One region of the Eremococcus coleocola ACS-139-V-Col8 genome, then DNA from elsewhere that is predicted to be linked to it. Evidence: a T-box and tRNA genes for the amino acid it is inferred to sense, from the RefSeq annotation. Region 1 holds a T-box; the other holds one or more tRNA genes.

Region 1 (7,928 bases):
ATAAGTCTTCTTTACGACTTTCAACTTCTTGTAACCAGTTGATATTTTCCATAGTTAAGCTCCTTTATTTTTTAATACAGTTATTGTAACACTTTTTATAAAAAGGAGTGAAAAATCCAACCCCAGGGAAGGATTTTCTACTCCTCACTTCATTATTCCAAGCCATAGGGACGCAATAAATCACATTCTGCCGCCGTTAGTTCCCGGTATTGACCTAGATCAAGGTCAGGATCTAGGTCCAAGGGCCCCATACTAACCCGGTGCAAGTGTAACACTTCATGGTCTCTGGCCAGAAACATCCGTTTAACTTGATGGAACTTGCCTTCATGAATGGTCACCTTGGTCAAGCTTTGGTCTTTATCTGGATCATAATCTAAAATTTCTAACTCTGCCGCTTGGGCTGTAAAATCCTTTAAGCGAATTCCGGCTGCAAAGGCTGCAATATCTACTTCACTCACTTGGCCAGTCACCAAGGCTTGGTAGGTCTTAGCGACATGTTTTTTAGGCGAGAGTAATTGATGAGCTAATTGACCATTATTGGTTAAGAGTAACAAACCGGTGGTATCAATGTCTAACCGCCCCACTGGAAAAAGGTCGACATGGTCAAAATCAAGGGCAACCCAATCAATCACCGTTTCATGCATTTTATCTTCAGTAGCAGAAACCAAACCATCTGGTTTATTCAGCATTACATAGTAATAAGCCTGATATACAAGTTCTTGACCTAAATAAGCAACTTGGTCATGGTCTTCATCTACCCCATGGTTTACTTTGGTAACTGTTACGTCATTCACTTGGATTTGACCCGAAGTGATGAGTTTCTTGACTTCTTTACGCGAGCCTAGGCCAAGAGTCGCTAAAAATTTATCCAGCCGCATCATGATGGGAAAATCCTTAACTTATCTTGAATTTCTTGGAAACGATGTCCCAATAGAATGTGGAGTTTACCCATTAAGCCCATGCCTGCCCCATAAACAAAGACTGCAATGACCATATCAAAGAGAACTTTAACAAAGGTTAAACCACGTCCTACTGTGCCAAACAGACGATTTAAAGCGATATTCCAGGCTCCGGTGATTAACAGCATAACCCCAGATACGATAATAATCGCAGTCAAATCTGAAATAAGTTTGGCAAAGTCAAATTCTAAATGACGATGAAGTTCAAAGCACATTAAAAGTGAGGCGACTAAGAAGGCAAAGAGAGTGGCTGCTAAAGCTCCATGAGCTTGGAAAACAGCTACAAATGGATACTGGGCCATGGCTTTAACTAGGAGTCCAATTAGGAGATAGCGAATGGCCATCCGGCGCTGATCCATCGATTGCAAAATCGTTGAAAGAACAGTATAAGCCCCTAGGAAAATAGAGGATAAAGATCCGGTAATTAGTAGACCCGGTCCGGCTGGGGCTCCATTGGCATAGAAGAGATGGTAAATATTATCTGAAATAGCCACCATCCCAAAAGATGCGGGTAACATGATAAACATGAAAATCACTAAAATACGTTGGACTAAATCAGACGTAGCCCGCACATCTTTTTTAGCAAACAAGCTGGTTACAGATGGAATCGCAGACGCCGCCATCGCAACTGCTAGAGAAATAATAATCATCATTAACTTATCCACATCCAAGGACAAGGTTCCATATAATTCAGAAATTTCAATTAATAGAAGGGGTGACGTTGCCTGCATAATTTGACTAAAACTATAGGTATCAATCAATTGGGCAATAATAATTCCAGAGCCTAATAAAACAAATGGGATTGAGTCCCGAATCAGTAATTTGAAACTTTCCTTGAAGTCAATACTTACCTTATTTGGCGATGCTTGAACCAAACTAGTAATGGTTTTTTGTTGCCGCCATAATAAGTAGATCAAATAGACAAGGGATAGGAGTGCCCCGATAAAAGCAGCAAAGGTGGAGTGCACCACTGCCTGAGTGACATCACCTGAATAGATTTTCATAATGGCATAGGTTAAGGCTAGCATATAGATAACCCGGGCAATTTGTTCAATAATTTGAGAGACAGCCGTTGGTTTCATGTCATTAAAGCCTTGGAAATACCCTCTTAATAAGGACATAATCGGCAAGATTAATAAGGCTGGGACCAAGGACCGAATAACCAGGGTTGCACCTTCAGGATTAATGGTTGGCGATTGTTCCGCTAAAGCAGGTGCTAAAGCAAAGAGTAACCCACCGGATACGATCCCGGTGACTAACATGATAACCATGGCATAACGGAATAGTTTTTGAGCGACTCCATATTCTTTCTTGGAATGGAAATAAGCCATTAACTTAGCAATTGCTGATGGAAAGCCAGCAGTTGCTAAGGCTAAAAATAGTGAGTATGGTTTATAACCTACTGAATATAAGGAGTTGGCTTGAGTATATTCAGCGCCTAACCAAGCAGCCCATGGAATAATATAAATTGCACCTAAGATTCTAGAGAAAATCGAACCTACAGTCATCCAAATTGTGCCAGAGACAAAGTGGTCGGACCTAGCCTGGTCAGCTGACTCAGTTATATGATTCAAATCTTCATCCATTACTTCGCTTTTAAAGTGTGATTCAGGCTCAAGTGTCTCCTCATCTTCTACATCGAGGTCAGGGGTAATTTCATTTTCTGCTAAATAATCCGCTTCAGCTTGTTCTTCTTCCGCCTTAATCACCGCATCAATCACACCTACTTGCTCAAGAGTGTTATCTAAGATAATCTCATGGGTATTGTGGAGCGCTGCCATTTCTTGGTCAAGTTCAGACTGCTGTTTAGTTTGAGCTTCTTTAGCAGCCGCTTGCGCCCATTCTTCTTCAAAATCGCGATTGGCTTGGTTAAAGGCTTCATCCTCATCAATATCCACAAGGTCTGCATCAACTAAATCAGCTTCCTCAGTAATGGATGGTTTAGTTTGGGCTTCAACTTCAAGATTATGGTCAAGCTGGGCTTCACTTTCCTCTGATGAAGCAACCCTCTCATCTTCATAAACAAGTGCCTCATCTGCTTCAATAGGCTGAGCTTCTAATTTTTTTGCATCAGCCAAGTCCATATCATCAAGAGAGTCAGCTTCAATTGCTTCGCCCTCGTTTTCTTCGGTCTTATCCGAATTAGTTAAACGGTCAAAGAAGCTGGCTGATTTAGCACGAAATGACCCAACGAAGTCACCAATTTTAGGACTCGAAGCTTGATCATTGGGACTAAAGTAGTCATCTTCTTCCTCGACTTGATTATATAAGGTTTCAAAATCCTCATAATCATCATCAATTTCTGCTGGATTAAGGTTCATTTCAGTTTCACTTGTCGCTTGCTTGGCTTTAAACTGGTTTAAAAAATCATGCCAGCGCTGCGGCAATGATTTGTCTTGATGGACAGGTTGACCTAATTCTGCTGGTCTTTCTTCATTTTCTTCAAAATCAGGCCCTTCATAGTAAGCCTTGGCAAACTCATAGTCATCATATTCAACATCACCCTCGGATGTCTGAGCTGAAGCCAAGGCATCCTCATCAGCTTCCAAGCCCCTAGAAAAATCTTGTTCTCTAGACCCTTCTTCTTGTTCACGGGCTTGACGATCAAAGAAATCTTCATCATAACCTTGGGCATTCAGATGGCTTTCCTCAGGACGAGCTTCATAGAGACGCTGATTATAAAAATTACGAATCCGTTTTAATTCATCTTCGGTAAATTGAATGGTATCTGCGAGATCACGACGATAATGGCCCTTGTCTTGAGCATCTTGTTTTAAATCATGTTCATCTTGCGTCAATTTCTTTCCTCCTCATTCAATCGTTAATTAGCTACGATGTTAACCAAGCGACCAGGAACAGCAATTACTTTACGAATAGTTTTACTGGCTAATAAATCTTTGACTTCTTCATTGGCTAATACTAGGGCTTCTAAAGCTTCCCGGTCTAGGTCAGTGGCAACATCCATCTTGGTTTTAATTTTACCATTCAACTGGATAACAATCTCAACGGTATTATCAATAGTAAGCTCTTCTTCATAACTTGGCCATGGCACATAGCTAATCGATTCTTGGTGCCCCAAGATTGACCAAATTTCTTCCATTAAGTGAGGTGCAATTGGCGCTAGCAATTGGACAAAACCTTCTGCATACTGACGTGGAATAATTGTTTGGTCTTTAGCTTCATTTAAGAAGACCATTAATTGTGAAATAGCTGTATTAAAGTGAAGGTTTTCTAAGTCTTCGGTCACTTTCTTAACCGTTTGATGGTAAACCTTGGTTAGAGCGTCATCATCAGAGTCTTGCACACTGGCTTTCAATTGACCCGTTTCTTCGTCGACCAATAAGCGCCATACCCGGTCAAGGAAACGACGACTACCTTCAAGGCCATTTTCAGACCAAGCAATGGAAGCATCCAAAGGTCCCATGAACATTTCATACACCCGGAGGGTGTCGGCACCATATTCCTTCACAACGTCGTCTGGATTGACCACATTGCCTTTTGATTTAGACATTTTTTCATTATTAGAGCCTAAAATCATTCCTTGGTTATAAAGACGTTGGAAAGGTTCCTTAGTTGGGACTACACCTAAATCATACAAGAACTTATGCCAGAAGCGGGCATACAATAAGTGAAGTACAGCATGTTCGGCCCCACCAATGTATAAGTCAACTGGTAACCATTTGGCTAATTTATCAGGGGCAGCTAAGGCTTCTTTGTTGTCAGGATCGATATAACGGAGGAAATACCAAGAAGAACCCGCCCATTGTGGCATGGTGTGGGTTTCCCGTTTCCCTTCCATTCCGGTCTTAGGATCCACTACATTTACCCAGTCTTCAATCCGAGCTAAAGGTGATTCCCCAGTGCCAGAGGGTTGAATTTGGTCGGTCTTTGGTAACATGACTGGGAGTTGGTCTTCCGGCACTAACGTCGTGGTGCCATCTTCCCAATGGATGACTGGGATTGGTTCACCCCAATAACGTTGACGGGAGAAGAGCCAATCACGGAGACGATAGTTTATTTTACCTTTACCAACGCCTTTTTCTTCAAGCCATTGGATCATGGTTAGAATCGCTTGAGCATTATCCATGCCATTTAAGAATTCAGAATTATAATGGAGGCCTGAGCCAGTAAAGGCTTGATCTTGCCCCGCATCGCCCGTTTCAATAATAAATTTAATTGGTAATTGATGTTTAGTCGCGAATTCAAAATCACGGTCGTCATGGGCTGGCACCGCCATGACCGCCCCGGTCCCGTATGAGGCTAGGACATAATCAGCAATCCACAATGGCAATTCTTCACCATTGACTGGATTAATTACATAAGCTCCTGTGAAGACTCCAGATTTTTCCTTATTCAAGGAAGTCCGTTCCATATCAGATTTAAGTTCAGCTTCCTTAATATAGTTGGCCACGATTTGGGCTTGATCTGGACTAGTAATCGCTTCTACTAAATCATGTTCTGGTGCAAGCACTGCATAAGTCGCGCCGAATAAGGTATCCGGACGCGTCGTAAAGACCGTAATCTTATGGTCAGTTCCCTTGACTTGGAAATCAACTTGGGCCCCTTCAGATTTACCAATCCAATTCCGTTGCATGGCCTTGACAGATTCTGGCCAATCAACCTCTTCAAGGTCTTCTAATAAACGGTCTGCATAAGCCGTAATCTTAAGAACCCATTGCCGCATTGGTTTACGATAGACTGGATGACCCCCCCGTTCAGATAGACCATCAATAACCTCTTCATTCGCCAAAACTGTACCTAAAGCGGGACACCAGTTCACTGCCACTTCTTCTTCATAAGCTAAGCCACGTTTATATAATTCAGAGAAAATCCATTGGGTCCATTTATAAAATTCAGGATCTGTAGTATTAACTTCCCGGTCCCAATCATAAGAGAAACCCAAAGACTTAATTTGGCGTTTAAAGTTTTGAATATTTTCCGCCGTGAAGTCAGCTGGATCATGGCCGGTATCCAAGGCGTATTGTTCCGCAGGTAAGCCAAAAGCGTCCCAACCCATAGGGTGAAGCACGTCATAACCTTGGGCCCGTTTCATCCGTGAAATAATATCAGTCGCTGTATAACCTTCTGGGTGACCGACGTGAAGGCCTTGACCTGAAGGATAAGGGAACATATCTAGCGCATAATACTTAGGATGGTCTGCCCCCCGGTCTAGGGTTTTGAAGGTTTGATTTTGATCCCAGAAATCTTGCCATTTTTGCTCGATTAAACGATGTTGATAAGTCATTTTTTATTGCCTCTTTCTTTTTATTCAGATGGTTGGCTGATTTTTGCTCCTAAAAGCAAAAAATCCCATATGAAATAAACTTCATATAGGACGTTGAAAACGCGGTACCACCTATTTTTGTGCGCCAAGCGCACCTCTATGCCTTAACGCGGTCAGACGAGTGCTGTTAGCAAGGCTTGGCAGCACCAGGTTTTATTAGATGAGTTCAACGGATAACTTCACTTATTTGCACCGACCATAAGCTCTCTACAGAAGTCTAAAGTTTACTAGTTCTAATCCCTTTATTTATTAGGTATAATATAGCATAGCAAGCCTTATTTAGCAATCATTGCTCCTTATCTAAAGAAAGAGATGACTTCGATGCAATCTGCCCTCCATTATTCCCACCAACTCCTAACTGCTCTTATTGACCGCTTTCCTAAAGGGACTTTTGTTGATGCCACCTTGGGAAATGGCCACGATACCGCCTTTATCTTACAAAAACCTAATTTTCATGGGCAGGTCCTAGCCTTTGATATCCAAGATCAAGCCCTCACCAATAGCCAAGACCGCTTAAACAAATTAGGCCTTGACCCAAGCCGCTATCAATTAATCCATGATAGCCATGCCAACCTAGAAGCTCATCTGACTCCTGGGCAAAAATTACAGGCCGCCATTTTTAATTTAGGCTATCTGCCCGGGGGCGACCACCAAATCACCACCCAATGGCAATCTACGTTAACTGCTATAAAGACTTTGGCCCAACATTTAGACCTACACGGTCAACTAATTTTGGTGGTTTATTGGGGCCACCCTCAAGGGCAGGTGGAATCCACTAAACTTTTAGCTGAAGTCAGCCAATGGTCCCAAACAGAATTCCAGGTCCTCCAATATCAATTTCTTAATCAGGCCAACCAACCGCCTTATGTTATCGTGATTGAACGGATAAAAACTGCAAAGGTTTGATATAGATATTATGTCTAAAATTATTGGGAGCGGGCAAAAAGTAGAAAAACAGAATCTCTTATTTTTGCTAATTTATAGAAAATTTTATTATCTTCTAGTTTTTTTAGAATATTAAATTAGCTGTTCATAAACTTTCTCATCAAAAATGCTAAGTAAACTATTTCTCTTTAATTTCCTATAAAGACAAGTGCTTATTATAAACATCATAAGCGCCAGAATCAATGTAGCAATCATTTGTCCAATTGCGGCAGCGGGGATGGGTTGCAATGGCCATGGTTCGATAAAAATTGATGAGCAGACTCGGAAAATACAGACAAGAGTTAGGAAAAAGTAAAAGTAAATAACTTCCTGATTGCCTGATAAAGCCTACTTTCCTAAAATAATCAGCATTAGACTCAATCCAAAAAGCAGAAAGGAAAAGCAATAGTTTGTATAGTCGATTCCAACGATAAGATTTTCATATTGCATTGGCAGATAGTCTTACCACTGAAACATATGGGGCACAAAGAAATGCCAGAAACCCACTAAAGCACTAGCACACACTGAAATGAAATAAACAATGCTTAGCCATTTTTTCATTCGTTTGCCTCCATCCACATAGTCTCATTTATACCCTTATTATACTTTTCCCTACAACTATTTAAAGATAAACAGACACTTCAGCTGAATTTAGGTGAAGGACTGGTTACCCTTCTATCTATTTAATTCTATCTGATGACTTCACTTACCATCGTAAATAATTACCTTAATAAATTAGCCCCGATAGCTATACAAAAATT
Region 2 (7,928 bases), on a different contig from region 1:
GCCACCATGGCGATAACCATTCGGATTGCCTTGACTTACTTGATTTTGCTACTCATTAAAATGGTAGTGACTTATTTTAAAGACTATACCTTTAAACTAGCTTCTGAAAAAACCGTAGCTGGCATGCGGAATCAAATCTATTCTAAAGTCATTCACTTCTCCATGGATTATTTTAATAAAACACCCAACGGCGAAGTTGTTTCCCGGGTGACCAATGATACCCAAACCATTAAAGAATTCTGGAATGTTTTCTTAACCTTCTTTGATGGGTTAATCAATGCAATTATGGTCGGGGTCGCCATGTTTTCTTTGAATATTTCCATGTCTTGGGTCTTCATTGCCTTTATCCCACTGGTTTTTATTTTAATCATAGCCTATCAAAAAACTTCGACGATTGTCTATGGTCGGATGCGGGAGGCTTTAAGTCGGGTGAATGCCCAACTTTCAGAATCAACCATGGGAATGTGGCTTATCCAACAATTTAATCAAAGCGAGCGCATGAAAGCTGACTTTGACAAAATTAATTCTGAATATGTTGAGGCGCGGATTAATATGTTCCGCCTCGATGCCGCCCTTTTAATGCCAGCTGTTAACTTAATTGAACAAATCGTTCTTGTCTTAGTCATTTGGATTTTTGGTAAAGAACTCTTAGGCGGGTCTACTTTAGATGTAGGGATGATTTATGCTTTTACTAACTATTCCAAATCCTTCTTCCATCCCATTGGTCAAATGATTGGTTCTCTTTCAATTTACCAGGATGGGCTAGTGGCCGCTTCAAGGGGTATCTACCTAATTGATAATGCCCAGTATGCTCCCCAAGCTAATACCGATGCTAGCGATCAAGCTATTTCAGGTACCGTGTCCCTTAAAAACATGACCTTCTCCTATAATGGCAAACAAGATGTCCTTAAGAATGTGTCAATCGAGGTCAAGGCCGGTCAAATGATTGCCTTAGTCGGTCATACCGGCTCAGGTAAGTCTACGATTATCAACCTATTAATGCGGTTTTATGATTACTCTGATGGCGATATTCTGATCGATGGTCAATCCATCCGAAATTTATCCCAAGAAAGTCTCCGCCGGCAAATTGGCTTAGTTCACCAAGATGCCTTTATGTTCTATGGTAACTTCTACGATAATATCCGTCTCCATGGGGACTATACTAAGTCTGAAATCGAAAAGGCAGCCCGCTTTACAGGTGCCGATAGCTTTATCCGTGAACAAGAAAATGGCTACGAAACCATGGTGTCTGAAGGCGGTAAATCCCTATCTGCGGGACAACGCCAATTGATTAATATTACCCGGACTATCTTACGGAAGCCACGGATTCTAATCCTAGATGAAGCGACCGCAAACATTGATACAGAAACCGAAGGTTACATCCAAGCCAGTCTGGAAAAAATCCGCCAGGAATGTACTCTAATTGTTATTGCCCACCGACTCTCTACGATTAAAAAAGCCGACCGAATTTATGTTATGAATAAAGGTCGCGTGATTGAGCAGGGTCAACATGACGATTTAATTGACCAGGAAGGCACCTACTACAATATGTACCAATTACAGTCTTTACAAGGTTTAAGCTAGTTCAATAAAAGAGGCCCTAGGGCCTCTTTTTTATTGGAAATCTAGTCAACCTAGACTTGAAAAGACAAGCAATCCATGTTACAATACTCTTTGTCTTTTGCGGTCATGGCGGAACGGCAGACGCGCTGTCTTGAGGGGGCAGTGGGGGTATCCCTGTGTGGGTTCAAATCCCACTGGCCGCATAAAAAAGCAGACAAATCATATGATTTGTCTGCTTTTTTCATACACTCGATTATTTAGCCAAAGGACAAGTAGTAGGAGCCCAGGCAGTTTGGCCGCTATAATTTTTAGCTTCTTCCGCCCCAGTTAAGACTCTTAGTGCCTCATTGGCCATGGCTTGCATTTCAAACTCACCCGGATAGGCAAAAATCGGAGCAATCCAGCCGCAATCATCTTTAATTTACGCGACTAAATCTGAATTAAAGACCATGCCGCCACTTAGTAAAATCGCTTGAACTTCACCATGGAGAGCGACGACCATTTGACCAATATATTTATTAATTTGATAAACCATGGCCTGCCAAGCTAATTGGGCTGCTGAATCTCCCTGGGCTGCTTGCTCAGACACTTCTTTACTTGGCTAGTAAGTATAGAATTAGCCATCACATTTTCTTTGGTTGGGCCTGCACTGAAGAATTTTTTTATCACTTAGATAGCAACTAAAGAATCTACCGACGCACTTTCTTTAATTAGGCCTGTACTGAAGAATTTTTCCCTCACTTAGCTGGCAAGTAAAGAATCTAGCGACGAACCTTCTTTTATTAGGCTTGCGCTGAAGAATTTTTTCCTCACTCAGCTAACAAGTAAAGAATCCACCCTCTCATTTTCTTTAATTAAGCCCAAACTAAAGAATGATACTTCCAAACAAAAAGGGCCAAACAAGAAACTCTTGTTTGGTCCCATAAAAAATCTCAATTACCCTTTAATTTGATCAACCACGGCTTGGCCCGCCATCCGGCCTGAGTTGACCGCAAACCCCATAGCATTACCTGGTAAAGTATAGTTATAGGAATCGCCGCAAATGGTGTTAGCATCAGAACCAGCCGCATTATCAGGATAAGCTGAATTACCGTGATCACCTAGAACATTAACGGCCGCAATCCGATTATTTTCGATGGTTACTTCAACTTCATAATCGCCATGTTGGCCTACTCCCTTGCCAACATATTTACCATTTATTAAATTTAACATAGTCCTCTCTCCTCATATAACTCGTTGATAACGTTTTTTGAATATCTTATCACAAGTTCCAGAGTAATTATTTAGAAAATCTTACAATTTTTTTATATATTATCCTCTTACTTTTGTGTTTTATTTCAATATTCACTTGATCAATTTTATTTCTTTCTAAATATCATGTACTTTATTTTTGAGATAAACAGAAAAGCACCTAGAATTCATATAATTCTAGGTGCTTCGTAAAATATAGTAAGTGATATACTTATTCAGCCGCTTTCAGCGTAAAGATCAATGTTTGATAATCATTCATAGTTCTGAAATCTTTATCGTAAACATTCACATCGACCATGATTGAACGACCTTTATAAATTTCATAATCATCTTTAGAAATAGTGAAAACTAGATAACCGGTTGCGCTATCACCTTCTGCCAGAACAGTATCATCAGGTACTACTTCAGGAACGAAGGTAGATTGTTGATCATATTGAATACTTTCGTTCAGGATTAAGTTACCATTGGTGTTCATAAACTTAACTTGATCTTCTTCCTGACTACTATTATTTTCGATAGTATATTCAACCGTATAAACGACTACACCATCCTTAAAGTTTGCGTACTTAGGCGCTTCTTCTTTGTTAGGCGTGAATTCAGTGATTTGATAGCCATTGACTGTCACGTCAACATCTTCAACGGTTAGGGTCTCATTGACTTCACCTTCTTCTAACATTTCTTTAGTCCCCAAATTATCCGTGATAAATTTATCAGGGTAAAACTCACCTTTAGCTGCTTGTTTTTCCATATTATCTTCTGACAATGGTAAGACAACTTGTTCCGGCATTGAAACCCATTTACTATTATCTTCATCGGTTTCATCTAAACTAATATAACCTGGTTTATATGTAATTTCACCATTTTCTAATACATGATCTAACACATCTGCAGGCAGCGCAACCGTTTCATATCCCGTGATACTTTCACCAGCTGGTAAGACATTTTCAAGGGCAATAATTTTATTCGTCAATGCTTCTTCATCAGGGATAAATTGAGAAGAATGAGAATAAGAACGGTCAGCACCAATCACACTGTATTTAGAAGATTGTCCGATAAAAATTGGTTTATCTGTATCGTTAGTATATGTGATTTGGACCACTAACATACCACCACGTTCCCGTTGTTTATCAAAGACAGTATCCCAGTCACGAGAAATATTTTTTAATTCATATAATTTATAACCATCGATCTTATAAGAAATTCCATCTTGGTTATAGGCCTCAAGTCCTTCAAGTGAAGTAAATAATTCACTGATTTCTGCTTGAGTAGATTCTTTAAGGGCAGCTTCAATATCATATTCAAAATCAAATTTTTCAGATGCGCTTTCTTCTTCTGAACCTTCTGCTTCGGTTTCTTCTTCAGATTCCTCAGCAGCTTCTTCTTCAGAACTATCTGAACCTTCAGATGCATCAGCATCTTCAGCGTCACTTGATTCTTCTCCTGATTCTTCAGCGGCGTCACTTTCTTCAGCGGACTCTTCCTGAGCTGATTCAGCTTCACTGGATGATTCCTGGGCAAAAATTGGATTTACAGCACCGACCAACAACAAACTAGTAGAAACAAAAGCACTAAACATTCTTAACGTTTTTTTCATTGGTACACCTCCATATTTTGATACTCCCATTTTAATGAATTTTTTCGAATTAGTCCATAAAAAAACACAAATATAAGCTTTTATTGTGGTTACTATTAATCAATAATTTCGATAAATATTTATAAGTGTAATATTTAATTATTTAAAAATATAAATAGGATATCATATTATTGAATACAAAGACAATCACCTTATTTCATCTTATATTTCCGGATAAGATTGTGAAATGTCTTTTTTAAATCTTCTTTTGATTTTGAGGAATCAAGTTGGACAAATCCTAAATCAGCCGGTGCTAACCATTTATCCCAACCTACTGATTCAAGAGCAATGTGATTATCATAAGTCTGCCAAGCACTCAGATTATAATCCATATCATCAATTAAAATATTTAACGCTTGATTCCAGTCAGGAAAGACTCGATGCATATACTCCACTTTTGAAATACTTTCCGGAGGAAAATACCAAGCTTGCTCAGGCAATTCCGGCAACCATGTGTTTAACCAGATCTTTTTCTCATCTGTTATAGAGGGTTTTTTGTCAAATATTGCTGATAAAATATAAATCTCCACTTCAGTTTCATGATGGATTAAATCTTTAATAAAATTTAATAAATTAATTTCGGGAGGAACATTTTCAAAATAATGTGGCGCAAAAATATCAATACCCACTTCCCGACCCTGGTATTGTACCAGGGTGCCATCCATATCGACAAAGAGACGAATTTTCTTTAACATAAGTACTCCTTATATCTACCAATTTTTTCTATTTTAAAATACCATATTTGATATGAAATGCATAATTTAACTATTTTATGATAAAATGTAAGCGAAATTATATGCCTATCTTGGCAAAAAAATATAAAGGAGGTTACACAATGGAGTATATTAAACTCATTGGTGTACTTATTATTGTCGTTGGTTTTATCCTGAAACTCGACACAATTGCGACCGTTTTGATTGCTGGTCTGGTAACAGCCCTCGTGTCAGGAATTTCGATTACAGAATTTCTAGAGATGTTAGGATCAACCTTCGTGTCTCAACGCTATGTTTCGATTTTCTTCCTAACCCTACCGATGATTGGGTTAGCAGAAGCATACGGACTTAAGGTTCAGGCGGTACGTTTAATCGAACGAATGAAGGGCTTATCCATGGGGGTCTTCTATTCAGCCTACTTTGTTATCCGTTTAATCTGTGGCTTGATGAATATCCGCTTAGGTGGTCATCCATCCTTCGTACGACCAATTGTTGAACCTATGGGTGAAGCAGCGCTGAATGCTGCCATTAATCCCGATAAAGTTCAAGATACCAATCAAACTCAAACCACGCCAGTTAATAATTTGAGTGAAAAAGATTTAGACACCGTTAAAGGTTTAGCCGCCGCTAATGAAAACTTTGGTAATTTCTATGGTCAAAATATGTTTGCGGGATCTGCCGGAGTACTTTTAATTGCGGCTACCATGTCTGAATTAGGTTATGATGTCAGCCCGGCCGCTGTAGCCCTAGCCGCCATTCCAATCGGGATTATCTCAGGATTTGTAGGTTCTGCCTATAACTTTTCTATTGATAAAGCCCTGCAAGCTAAGTATAAAGGAGGCAAAAAATAATGAAATCATTAGTCTTATTAAGCTTTCTTAGTGACTGGGATGCCGTTCTAGGTGGTCAAGTCGAAAATATCCTCGAAGTTATCAACATTGTTATCGGTATTTTCTTATTATATGTTGCTTACCGAACTTTCAACGACCAAAGCAATCCTGTTCGTATCGGTACTTCTGCTTTCTGGGGTATCCTAGGTGTCCTTTTCCTTGGTGGAACTTATTTACCCCCATTAGTTTCTGGAATTCTCGTTTTTTCCCTAGGAATCCTCACCCTCTTGAAACAAGTTAAAATCGGTACAGTTAAGATTACCAGTGATGAAACAGCTGAAAAACGAGCCAATAAATTAGGCTCTTCTGTCTTCTGGCCGGTACTAGCCTTAGGGATTACTTCCCTTATCTTCTCAACCCTCTTCCCTTCTATTGGGAAAATCGTGCTTGGTTTCGGGGCCATTGCTTCCTTAATCTTAACCATGATTATTTTACAACCACGTGGCGGCGAATACTTAGATGAAACCGACCGGATGGTCCAACAAGTCGGCACCACCGGTATTCTACCTCAAATCTTAGCCGCCCTGGGTGCCACCTTTACGGCCGCCGGTGTGGGTGATGTCATTGCTTCTATGATTGGAGGCGTGATTCCTGAAGGTCATAAGTTATTCGGGGTTATTGCTTATGTTTTAGGTATGGTCATTTTCACCATGATTATGGGGAATGCTTTTGCGGCCTTCGCTGTAATTACCGCAGGGATTGGGATTCCCTTCGTCTTAAATTTAGGTGCCGACCCAGTTGTCGTTGGGACTCTAGCTCTAACTGCCGGATATTGTGGTACCCTCTTAACTCCAATGGCTGGTAATTTTAATGCCCTACCAGCTGCCTTACTGGAAATGAAAGACGAATACGGAGTTATCAAACAACAAGCCCTAGTCGCTTTGGTTATGATCGTAGCTCATATTGTATTGATGTATTTCTGGGCCTTCTAAGTGAGCCTATCACTTTAAAAAATTATCAGATTGTTACAATAAAAATAAGGAGTGGATATAATGAAAATTTTAGTTACAGGTTTTGATCCTTTTGACAAAGAACCCATTAACCCAGCCATTGAAGCAGTCAAGTTATTACCAGATACCATCGCCGGTGCGGAAATCATTAAATTAGAAATTCCTACTGTTTTCCATAAATCTGCTGATGTAGTTGCTGAAAAAATGCGGGAAGTTCAACCCGATGTGGTCTTAAACATTGGCCAAGCTGGCGGTCGTACTGGCCTTACCCCTGAACGGGTTGCCATAAACCAAGATGATGCTCGGATTGAAGACAATGAAGGAAACCAACCCGTGGATGTTCCGATTCAAGAAGATGGCCAACCTGCCTACTTCTCTAAATTGCCAATCAAAGCCATGGTTGAAGCCATTCATGAAGCTGGTTTACCCGCAGCGGTTTCAAATACTGCCGGTACCTTTGTCTGCAACCATATTATGTATCAGACTTTATACTTAGTTGATAAAGAATTTCCTGATGTCAAAGCTGGTTTCATGCATATTCCATTCATGAGCCAACAAGTAGTGGACAAACCTAACCAAGCCTCAATGTCACTTCAAGACATGGCTAAAGGGATTGAAGCTGCCATCACCGCCATTGTTGAATACAATGACAAGGATGATTTAAAGGTCACCGGTGGAGCTACCCACTAAGCCCTTTTGAAAAATCATTAATCAAACCATCAAAAAATACCCCTCCTAGTTGGACCGTCTTCTGCTTACTGGCGTAAGCTCCAGACTTTTCTGGCAATACTTAGACTAAGCGCTCAAGCGTCAAGTCTAAGTTATGAGCCAGAAATCCTTTAAACTAGGAGGGCATTTTTGATGTTTTTATTTTTTCTTCACATTGTTGAGTTAGAAAATGGTGCGAATATCTTTCTCTTCACACCGC

The links. The T-box of region 1 lies ahead of leuS (leucine--tRNA ligase). A T-box ahead of a tRNA ligase gene usually reads a tRNA of that ligase, here a tRNA-Leu.
Region 2: it has a tRNA-Leu gene. The T-box ahead of leuS (leucine--tRNA ligase) is inferred to sense a tRNA for this amino acid. The anticodon was not compared.

What each region holds. Positions count from the first base shown of each region.
Region 1 is NZ_AENN01000009.1:18,653-26,580, forward strand. It holds gene pepV (dipeptidase PepV) at 1-52, opposite strand, end outside; gene HMPREF9257_RS02805 (pseudouridine synthase) at 153-878, opposite strand; gene HMPREF9257_RS08705 (polysaccharide biosynthesis protein) at 878-3,757, opposite strand; gene leuS (leucine--tRNA ligase) at 3,781-6,204, opposite strand; T-box leader at 6,288-6,493, opposite strand; gene mnmM (tRNA 5-(aminomethyl)-2-thiouridylate-methyltransferase MnmM) at 6,556-7,149, shown strand.
Region 2 is NZ_AENN01000015.1:393,831-401,758, forward strand. It holds gene HMPREF9257_RS05555 (ABC transporter ATP-binding protein) at 1-1,584, shown strand, start outside; tRNA gene HMPREF9257_RS05560 (tRNA-Leu) at 1,684-1,766, shown strand; gene HMPREF9257_RS09155 (hypothetical protein) at 1,985-2,152, opposite strand; gene HMPREF9257_RS05565 (hypothetical protein) at 2,500-2,775, opposite strand; gene HMPREF9257_RS05570 (DUF4352 domain-containing protein) at 3,026-4,408, opposite strand; gene HMPREF9257_RS08775 (hypothetical protein) at 4,600-5,142, opposite strand; gene HMPREF9257_RS05580 (DUF969 domain-containing protein) at 5,283-6,011, shown strand; gene HMPREF9257_RS05585 (DUF979 domain-containing protein) at 6,011-6,982, shown strand; gene pcp (pyroglutamyl-peptidase I) at 7,043-7,690, shown strand.